4 regions of the Bradyrhizobium sp. Bra64 genome follow, and region 2 is predicted to be linked to each of the others. Evidence: predicted binding sites of a transcription regulator. Region 2 holds the regulator's gene; each other region holds the start of a gene.

Evidence for each region. Region 2 encodes PhoB, which activates phosphate uptake and scavenging genes when phosphate is short. Its sites were predicted from a motif close to TGTCATNNANCTGTCAT; they were not measured.
Region 1: the regulator PhoB is predicted to act here: its motif matches at 1,407-1,423, upstream of NR187_RS33255 (RNA degradosome polyphosphate kinase).
Region 3: the regulator PhoB is predicted to act here: its motif matches at 927-943, upstream of NR187_RS29995 (DUF2794 domain-containing protein).
Region 4: the regulator PhoB is predicted to act here: its motif matches at 1,034-1,050, upstream of NR187_RS28745 (UDP-2,3-diacylglucosamine diphosphatase).

What each region holds. Positions count from the first base shown of each region.
Region 1 covers NZ_JALJRD010000022.1:29,585-31,782, forward strand. The annotation lists gene NR187_RS33255 (RNA degradosome polyphosphate kinase) at 1-1,334, opposite strand, end outside; gene NR187_RS33260 (DnaA ATPase domain-containing protein) at 1,502-2,179, opposite strand.
Region 2 covers NZ_JALJRD010000017.1:107,580-109,777, forward strand. The annotation lists gene pstB (phosphate ABC transporter ATP-binding protein PstB) at 1-309, shown strand, start outside; gene phoU (phosphate signaling complex protein PhoU) at 321-1,037, shown strand; gene phoB (phosphate regulon transcriptional regulator PhoB) at 1,060-1,767, shown strand; gene NR187_RS31255 (GcrA family cell cycle regulator) at 1,899-2,198, opposite strand, start outside.
Region 3 covers NZ_JALJRD010000015.1:63,516-65,713, reverse strand. The annotation lists gene NR187_RS30000 (thioredoxin family protein) at 1-416, shown strand, start outside; gene NR187_RS29995 (DUF2794 domain-containing protein) at 1,007-1,375, shown strand; gene NR187_RS29990 (GNAT family N-acetyltransferase) at 1,383-1,913, opposite strand; gene NR187_RS29985 (Bax inhibitor-1/YccA family protein) at 2,142-2,198, opposite strand, start outside.
Region 4 covers NZ_JALJRD010000013.1:107,291-109,488, forward strand. The annotation lists gene thiD (bifunctional hydroxymethylpyrimidine kinase/phosphomethylpyrimidine kinase) at 56-856, shown strand; gene NR187_RS28745 (UDP-2,3-diacylglucosamine diphosphatase) at 1,075-1,887, shown strand; gene NR187_RS28750 (glycosyltransferase family 1 protein) at 1,888-2,198, shown strand, end outside.

The DNA of each region.
Region 1 (2,198 bases), on a different contig from region 2:
AAGCCGTAGACGACCTGCACGCCGGCGCGTTCGAGGTCGCGTGCCCAGCGGATGTTGGCCTCCTCGTCGAACCGCGCCTTCAGCTCGATCAGCGCGGTGACGGACTTGCCGGCCTCGGCGGCTTCGGCAAGTGCGCGCACGATCGGCGAGTTGTTGGAGGTGCGGTAGAGCGTCTGCTTGATGGCGACGACGTCGGGGTCGCGCGTCGCCTGCTGGAGGAACTGCACCACGACGTCGAAGGATTCGTAAGGATGGTGGACGACGAGGTCCTTCTGCCGGATCGCGGCAAAGATGTCGCCGCCATGCTCGCGAACGCGCTCGGGATGGCGCGGCACGTAAGGGGTGAATTCGAGATCGGGCCGGTCGAGGCGGGTGAGCTGCGAGAGCTCGTTCATGGCCAGCACACCGTCGACCAGGAACACCTCGTCGTCGGCTGCCGACAGCGCATGCTGTACGAAGTTGCGCAGCTCCTCCGGCATCTTGGCGTCGATCTCGAGCCGGATCACGGACCCGCGGCGGCGTCGCTTGAGTGCCGTCTCGAACAGGCGGACGAGATCCTCGGCCTCTTCCTCGATTTCGAGCTCGGAGTCTCGGATGATGCGGAAGGCGCCCTGGCCGTGCAGATTGTAGCCGGGGAACAGGCGGTTGATGAAGAGACCGGTCGCCTGCTCCAGCGAGATCAGGCGCACAACCTTGCCCTCGGTCGGCAGGCGGATGAAGCGGTCGATCTTGCCGGGCATGCGGATCAGCGCGTTCATCTGCTTGCCATCGGCGGCGCGCGTCAGTTGCAGCGCCATGGTGAAACCGAGGCTCGGGATGAACGGGAAGGGGTGGGCCGGATCGATCGCCAGCGGCGTCAGCAGTGGGAACACGTTGCTGAGGAAATAGTCCTCGATCCAGGTCCGCTCCGCCTTGGTGACCTCCTTGCCGTCGACCAGCGCGATGCCGACGCCGGCGAGCGTGCCGCGCAGGTCGGCCCAGATCGCCTGCTGGTCAGAGGCAAGCTGCGACACGGTCTGGTTGATGAGAATGAGCTGCTCGGACGGCGTCAGGCCATCGGGGCTGCGCTCGGCAATGCCCTCGCGCACCTGGGCCTTGATGCCGGCGACGCGGACCATGAAGAACTCATCGAGGTTATTCGCTGAAATCGACAGGAATCGCACCCGCTCCAGCACGGGATGGTTGGGATTGACCGATTCCTCCAGGACCCGGCGGTTGAAATGCAGCCAGGACAGCTCGCGATTGATGAACCGCTCGGGGCTTGATGCGATCACCGGCAGGCCCTCGGCTTCTGGGGCTTTTTCTTTAACTTCAGCAGCTTGCGCAGAGTCCATCAGAAGTCGGTCCATCCAGTTCGCCCCAATTTGCGACTACGCGCAAAACCGGCGGGAGCATGTGTTAGTGCGATGACGTTTCGATGACATTGATGTTCCGCTGCCGCGCCGCGTCAAGCCGCCTTGGTGTCGGAAGGACTTGGCGTCGGGGGTTTTCGCGTCGGAAGTCAGACATCCCGGAGCAGTTCGGCGGCCAAGGCCCGGGTGACCGGGCGACCGAGCCGCAAGGCCTCACTGTCGAGCAGTTCCACGGCCTGCCGGGCGGCGGCCGAAGACCGCTCCAGGCGGGTGGCGAGGTAGCTCACCACGCTCTCGTCCACCGCGAGCTGGCGGTCGGCGCAGAACTTGACGATCAGGCCGCGGAAGAGCTGGTCATCGGGCGGCAGCAGCGAGACGACCGGCACGGCGCGCAGGCGCGAGCGCAAGTCGCGGAGCTCGATCTGGAGCGACGCCGGCACCTCGCGTCCAGTGAAGAGGACGTAGGCGCCGTCCTCGCGGGCGAGGTTCATGAGGTGGAACACGGCCCGCTCGTCGAATTCCTTTTCCTTGAGATCCTGGACCACCAGCGCACCGGTGGCGAGCGCCCCCGGAACGGCTTCGGCGGTCAGCCCATTGGCCGCGGTCGAGCGGGCGCCGGCCTCCTCGGCCCATATCGCGGCTAGATGGCTCTTGCCGCTTCCTTCCGGACCGGCCAGCCACATGATCCGGTTCGGCCATTCCGGCCAGGCATCGATAAGGGCAAGACCGGCTTCGTTGGCGGGGCCTTCAAGGAAATTGTCCCGGCTCAGGCTCTCCGCATGCGGAAGCGAAAACGCCAATTGTCGGGGATGAACGCGGCCTGCCACGCTTGCTTTGCTCCGTGCC
Region 2 (2,198 bases):
GGCGGCCAGCAGCAGCGCCTCTGCATCGCCCGCACGGTCGCGGTGCGGCCCGAAGTGATCCTGTTCGACGAGCCCTGCTCGGCGCTCGATCCGATCTCGACCGCCAAGGTCGAGGAGCTGATCCAGGAGCTGTCCGAGAACTACACGATCGCGATCGTCACCCACAACATGCAGCAGGCGGCGCGCGTCTCCGACAAGACCGCCTTCATGTATCTCGGCGAGTTGATCGAGTTCGACGAGACCAGCAAGATATTCACGTCGCCGACCGATCGGCGCACGCAGGACTACATCACCGGCCGGTTCGGCTGAGGAGACAGGACATGGGTTCCGAACATACCGCAAAGGCCTTCGACACCGACCTCCAGGAGCTCACTCGCCTGGTCGCCGAGATGGGCGGAATCGCAGAGCGCATGATCGTCGATTCCGTCGATGCGCTGATCCGCCGCGACGTCGCGCTCGGCCAGCGCGTCGTCGCCATCGACGTCGAGCTCGACGCGCTCCAGAAGAAGATCGAGGAGCGCGCCGTCCTCACCATTGCGCGCCGCCAGCCGATGGCGGTCGATCTGCGCGAGATCGTCGGCGCCATGCGCGTCGCGACCGATCTGGAGCGTATCGGCGACCTCGCCAAGAACATGGGCAAGCGCGTCGCGGCGCTGGAAACGGATTTTCATCCGCTCAAGCTGTTCCGCGGCCTCGAGCACATGACCGACCTCGTGCAGCAGCAGGTCAAGTCGGTGCTGGACGCCTATGCCGCGCACGATCTGCCGGCGGCGATGGCGGTGTGGAAGGGCGACGAGGAAGTCGATGCCATCTGCACCTCGCTGTTCCGCGAGCTTCTCACCTACATGATGGAGGATCCGCGCAACATCTCGTTCTGCATCCATTTGATGTTCTGCGCCAAGAATATCGAGCGCATCGGCGACCACGCCACCAATATCGCCGAGACCGTGTTCTACATGATCGAGGGCCAGGCGATCACCGACAAGCGGCCGAAGGGCGACATGACGAACTTCGCCACGACGGTTCCGAATACCTGATCACGCAAGGAGCGACGACACCATGGGCGCACGCATTATGGTGGTTGAGGACGAGGAAGCTCTCACCGAGCTTCTTCGCTACAACCTCGAAGGCGACGGCTATGACGTCGAGACGGTGATGCGCGGCGACGACGCCGACACCCGGCTCAAGGAGCACATCCCCGATCTCATCGTGCTCGACTGGATGCTGCCGGGTCTGTCCGGCATCGAGCTGTGCCGACGGCTGCGCACCCGGCCCGAGACCAAGCAGCTCCCGATCATCATGCTCACCGCGCGCGGCGAGGAGAGCGAGCGGGTGCGGGGTCTTGCGACCGGCGCCGACGATTACATCGTCAAGCCGTTTTCGGTGCCGGAGCTGCTGGCGCGGGTGAAGGGCCTCTTGCGGCGCGCAAGCCCGGAGCGGCTCGCCACCGTGCTCGCCTATGGCGACATCGAGCTCGATCGCGACAAGCGCCGCGTGGCGCGCTCCGGCCGGCCGATCGACCTCGGCCCGACCGAATATCGCCTCCTGGAGTTCTTCCTGGAGCATCCGGGCCGGGTGTTCTCGCGCGAGCAGCTGCTCGACAGCGTCTGGGGCCGCGACATCTACATCGACGAGCGCACGGTCGACGTGCATATCGGCCGCCTGCGCAAGCTGCTCAATCTCGGCCGCGAGCAGGACCCGATCCGCACCGTCCGCGGCGCCGGCTATGCGCTGGACGACCGTTTCGCGAAGGCGGAGCAGGCGTAAGTTCAGCCGCGAACAGGCAAGTAAAAAGCGCGCCGGGCGGCGCGCATTTCCATTTTTCGATCGTTCCGGTCCCTACTGCGCAATTGCGCGCTAGCTAGTTAGGCCGGGACGATGTCGTTTGGAGCCGGGCTTCAGCGCGGCCCCGGCTTCGCCGGTGCGCGCCGGCGATCCGCCGCGGGCTGATACGCCACGCGCGAGTGCTGGGCGCAATAGGGCAGGCCGGAGAGGGCCTTGCCGCCGCAGAAGAAGAAGTCCGGGCTCGAGGGATCGCCGACCGGCCAGTGGCAGGTCGCCTCGTTCAGCTCCAGCAGCGACAGCCGCTGGCTCATCGGCACCACGTTGTCGTAGGTGACCGGCTCAGCCTCCACCTCGACCTCGAAGGCCTGCGCCAGCGCGGTGTTGCCGCGCGAGATCGGACGGGTCACCCGCAT
Region 3 (2,198 bases), on a different contig from region 2:
ACGTCGTCGGCAGCGACCGCACCGGTATCGAGAATGCGATCGGCAAGACCGACAAGGGCGTGGGCGTGATGAGCGTGCCGGTGACGATGTCGCTGGCGGGCAAGCAGATCAACGTCTCGGTGGCCGCCAGCAAGGAGCCTGCGGTCTCGCATGGCGAGGTCTGGATCTGCTCGATTGCGAAGTCGGTGCCGATCGCGATCAGCCGCGGCGAAAATCGCGGGCAGCAGGTGATCTATCACAACGTCGTGCGCAACCTGCTCAAGGTGGGCGACTGGACCGGACGTCCGGAAAGCTGGACGGTGCCGATCGAGAACCTCACGCGCGACGGCGTCGACGGCGCGGTGGTCTATGTCCAGGACGGCAGCCGAGAAAAACCGGGCCCGATGCTTGGCGCGGCCTACACGTCGCTGCACTGAACTCGCTCGGCGCTTCGCTTTCTCTCCGACAAATCCCCGCTCTCAATCCTCATGGTGAGGAGGCGCGCCAGCGCCGTCTCGAACCATGCAGGCCCCGCTGATGCATCTCGGGCCTCGATCCTTCGAGACGCCGCTTCGCGGCTCTCAGGATGAGGGGCGAGAGTTTGCGCAGTGGTGGGGAGAACTTGGTCGAGCCGGAAACATCCGGACATAAACAAAAAAGGACCAACTCGCGTTGGCCCTCCTTGTGGCGCGAACAGACCCGATCCTGACGACCCCGGGGGGCTGGGGGCTGAGGAATCCGGAACCGAAAGGACCGGGTCAACGCACACAGGTCTTTTCGCAGTGCAGGGCGGCAGTCGCTGGGCGGAAAAGCGGCGACACTATGATTCCTGCTAACGATCCCGTGACGGTTCGCCGCGATATATTGCCACCGTTGCGTGTGTGCTGATTTGCAACCGATTTGGCCGGTGGAACCAGGAGCCTCTTGCAGAGGAGAACGGTTGGCGCAATCATGCAACTGTCATGATCCGCGGTTCCGGGGACGGTCTTCGCGGACGCGACCATGCTGATGCGACAGGAGGCGCTCCATGAGTCTGTCGGAGGATGCCGATCCGAGCGAACAGCGCGCGGCGGCGCGCCCCGCCGCTGCCAATGCTCAACTGAGCCGCGTGACGTTCAACCGGCTCGAGCTGCACCGTATTCTCAATCTCTACGGCCGGATGGTCGCCGATGGCGAGTGGCGCGACTATGCCATCGACTTCCTGAAAGACCGCGCCGTGTTCTCGGTCTTTCGCCGCGCCTCGGAAGTGCCGATCTATCGAATTGAGAAGGATCCGCGGCTCGCGCGCAAGCAAGGCATGTACAGTGTGATTTCGGCGACGGGCTTGATCCTGCGCCGCGGCCACGAGCTGGAGCGCGTGCTCCTGGTGATCGACCGGAAATTGGCGGTGGTCTGACGAGGCTCTACTTCCCCGGCACCGTGCTCGCGCCCTCACCGAGGTCGCGCTGCATCATCACGGTGTCCAGCCAGCGGCCGAATTTAAGCCCGACATTGGGATGGGTGCCGATCATCTTGAAGCCGCCCTTGGTGTGCACGCCGATCGAGCCGGCATTGGCGGAATCGCCGATCACGGCGATCATCTGGCGGAAGCCGCGCGCCTCGCATTCGACGATCAGCCGCTCCAGCAGGAGCGCCCCGATGCCGCGGCGGTGGAAGGACGGATCGAGGTAGATCGAGTTTTCGACCGTGAAGCGGTACGCCGGCCTTGGCCGGTAGGCACCGGCATAGGCATAGCCGGCGACGCGCCCGTCGAGGATGGCGACGAAATAGGGATAGCCACCGTCGACCAGCGCGCGGTAGCGGCGCGTCATTTCAGCCAGGTCGGGCGGCGCCAGCTCGAACGTCGCGGTGCCCTCGCGGACAGCCTGCTGGTAGATGGCGGTGATGGCGGGAAGGTCGGCCTCAAGGGCTGGTCTGATCTCAGGTGCGGACATGGGAGGAGATTAGAGCCTTACCGGGACGGCTGGAAGAGGCAACGATGCTTCCACATACTTCGTCATTGCGAGGAGCCCTTGCGACGAAGCAATCCAGAAATGCATCCGCGGAGGCTCTCTGGATTGCTTCGCTTCGCTCGCAATGACGGCGTTTGGGGAAGCATCCGGGCCCAAACAAAAACCCCGGCCTCTCGGCCGGGGTTCGTGTCCGTTCTCTCGTCTCAGCGCTTAGTCGCGCTGGCCGAGCAGCTGCAGGAGCAGCGTGAACAGGTTGATGAAGTTCAG
Region 4 (2,198 bases), on a different contig from region 2:
TGGTCGCGCTAGGACAGATCATGGCGATGCCCCTCTCAAGCGAATGGTTCCGGCAATGACGACGCCTGTCGCTCTCACAATTGCCGGCTCCGATTCGAGCGGCGGCGCCGGCATCCAGGCTGACCTCAAGACCTTTGCCGCGCTCGGCGTCTATGGCGCGTCCGCCATCACGGCGTTGACGGCGCAGAACACGCGCGGCGTCACCGGCATTCACGCGGTGCCCGCCGAGTTCGTCACAGCGCAGATCGACGCGGTGTTCTCCGATCTCGACGTCGGCGCGGTCAAGATCGGCATGGTGGCCCAAGTCGCCAGCATCGATGCGATCGCAGCCGCGCTGTCGCGCTGGGCGCCCCGGCATATCGTGCTCGATCCCGTGATGGTGGCGACGTCGGGTGATCGCCTGCTCGCGTCCGAAGCCATCGACGCCCTGCGTACGAAGCTGATGCCGCTGGCCTCGGTGATCACGCCCAACCTGCCCGAGGCCGCGGCACTGCTCGACGAGGCGGTCGCGGCAAGCGAGACGGAGATCGAGAGCCAGGGGCGCCGGCTGCTGGCGCTGGGCTGCCGCGCGGTCCTGATCAAGGGCGGGCACGGCGAGGGCGCCGAGAGCATCGACTATTTCGTCGATGCCGAGAACACGATCGCGCTCGCCGCGCCGCGCATTGCCACCCGCAACACCCATGGCACCGGCTGCTCGCTGTCCTCGGCGGTCGCCGCGGGGCTGGCGAAAGGCGAGGACCTCGAACACGCCGTGCGTAGCGCCAAGGCCTGGATCAGCGCCGCGATCGCGGCCGCCGACCGCTTCGGCGTCGGCCACGGCCACGGGCCGATCCATCATTTCCACAAGTTTTACTGAGACCGGCTCCGAGCGGCGCGACGGCTGCTGCCGTTAACCAATAGGGCCACGGGGCCCGGGCTTTTTGCGGGCAGCCATTGCCGCTTCATGTCGCCGGATTGTCGCATGCGACTGATATTCGCGGGGAGGGCGAGGCAAGGCGTGATTCGTATCTGAGGGTGCCTCAAAAGTTCAATCGGTCATCCCTCTGTCACGGGATCTTGTTACAGGCATGTCGCATGGGAAGTTACGATGTGAGTGACGAGAGCCCTGAAAGGCGCTTTCGCACCTTGTTCATCTCCGACGTTCATCTCGGAGCCCGCGGTTCTCAAGCCGACCTTCTGCTCGACTTCCTGCGCTACCACGATGCCGATACGATCTATCTCGTCGGCGACATTGTCGACGGCTGGGCGCTGAAATCGAGCTGGCACTGGCCGCAATCGCATAACGACCTGGTGCAGAAGCTGCTGCGCAAGGCACGCAAGGGCGCCAAGGTCATCTACATCCCCGGCAATCACGACGAGTTCCTGCGCAATTACTACGGCACGCATTTCGGCGGCATCGACGTGGTCGAGAACACCGTCCACACCGGCGCCGACGGCAAGCGCTATCTCGTCATCCACGGCGACATCTTCGACCTCGTGGTGCAGAACGCGCGCTGGCTCGCCCATCTCGGCGACAAGGCCTACGACTTCGCGATCCAGATGAATCGCTTCGTCAACTTCTTCCGGCGCATGTTCAAGGTGCCGTACTGGTCGCTGTCGCAATGGGCCAAGCAGAAGGTCAAGAACGCGGTCAACTATATCGGCGCGTTCGAGCAGGCGCTCGCCGCCGAAGCGCGGCGCCACGACGCCGACGGCGTGATCTGCGGCCACATCCACTACGCCGTGATCCGCGACGAGGGCGGCATCCGCTACATGAATTGCGGCGACTGGGTGGAGAGCTGCACGGCGCTGGTCGAGCACGACGACGGTCATTTCGAGATCATCACCTGGGCTGATCAGGTGCAGAAGCCGTCACAAGTTCCGCAGGTCGCAGCAAGGGCAGCCTGAATGCGCATCCTGGTCGCGACCGACGCCTGGCACCCGCAAGTCAACGGGGTGGTTCGGACGCTGACCAAGCTTGCTGACGCCGCCAAGGGCTTCGGCGTCGAGTTCACGTTCCTGACGCCGCAATCGTTCCGCACCTTCGCGATGCCGAGCTACCGCGACGTCCGGCTCGCGATGCCGCGCCCGGCACGGATCGCGAAGCTGATCGAGGAAGCGCGCCCCGACAGCATCCACATCGCGACGGAAGGGCCGATCGGCCTGATGGTTCGCCGCTATTGCCGCCAGCGCAAGCTGCCGTTCACGACCAGCTTCCA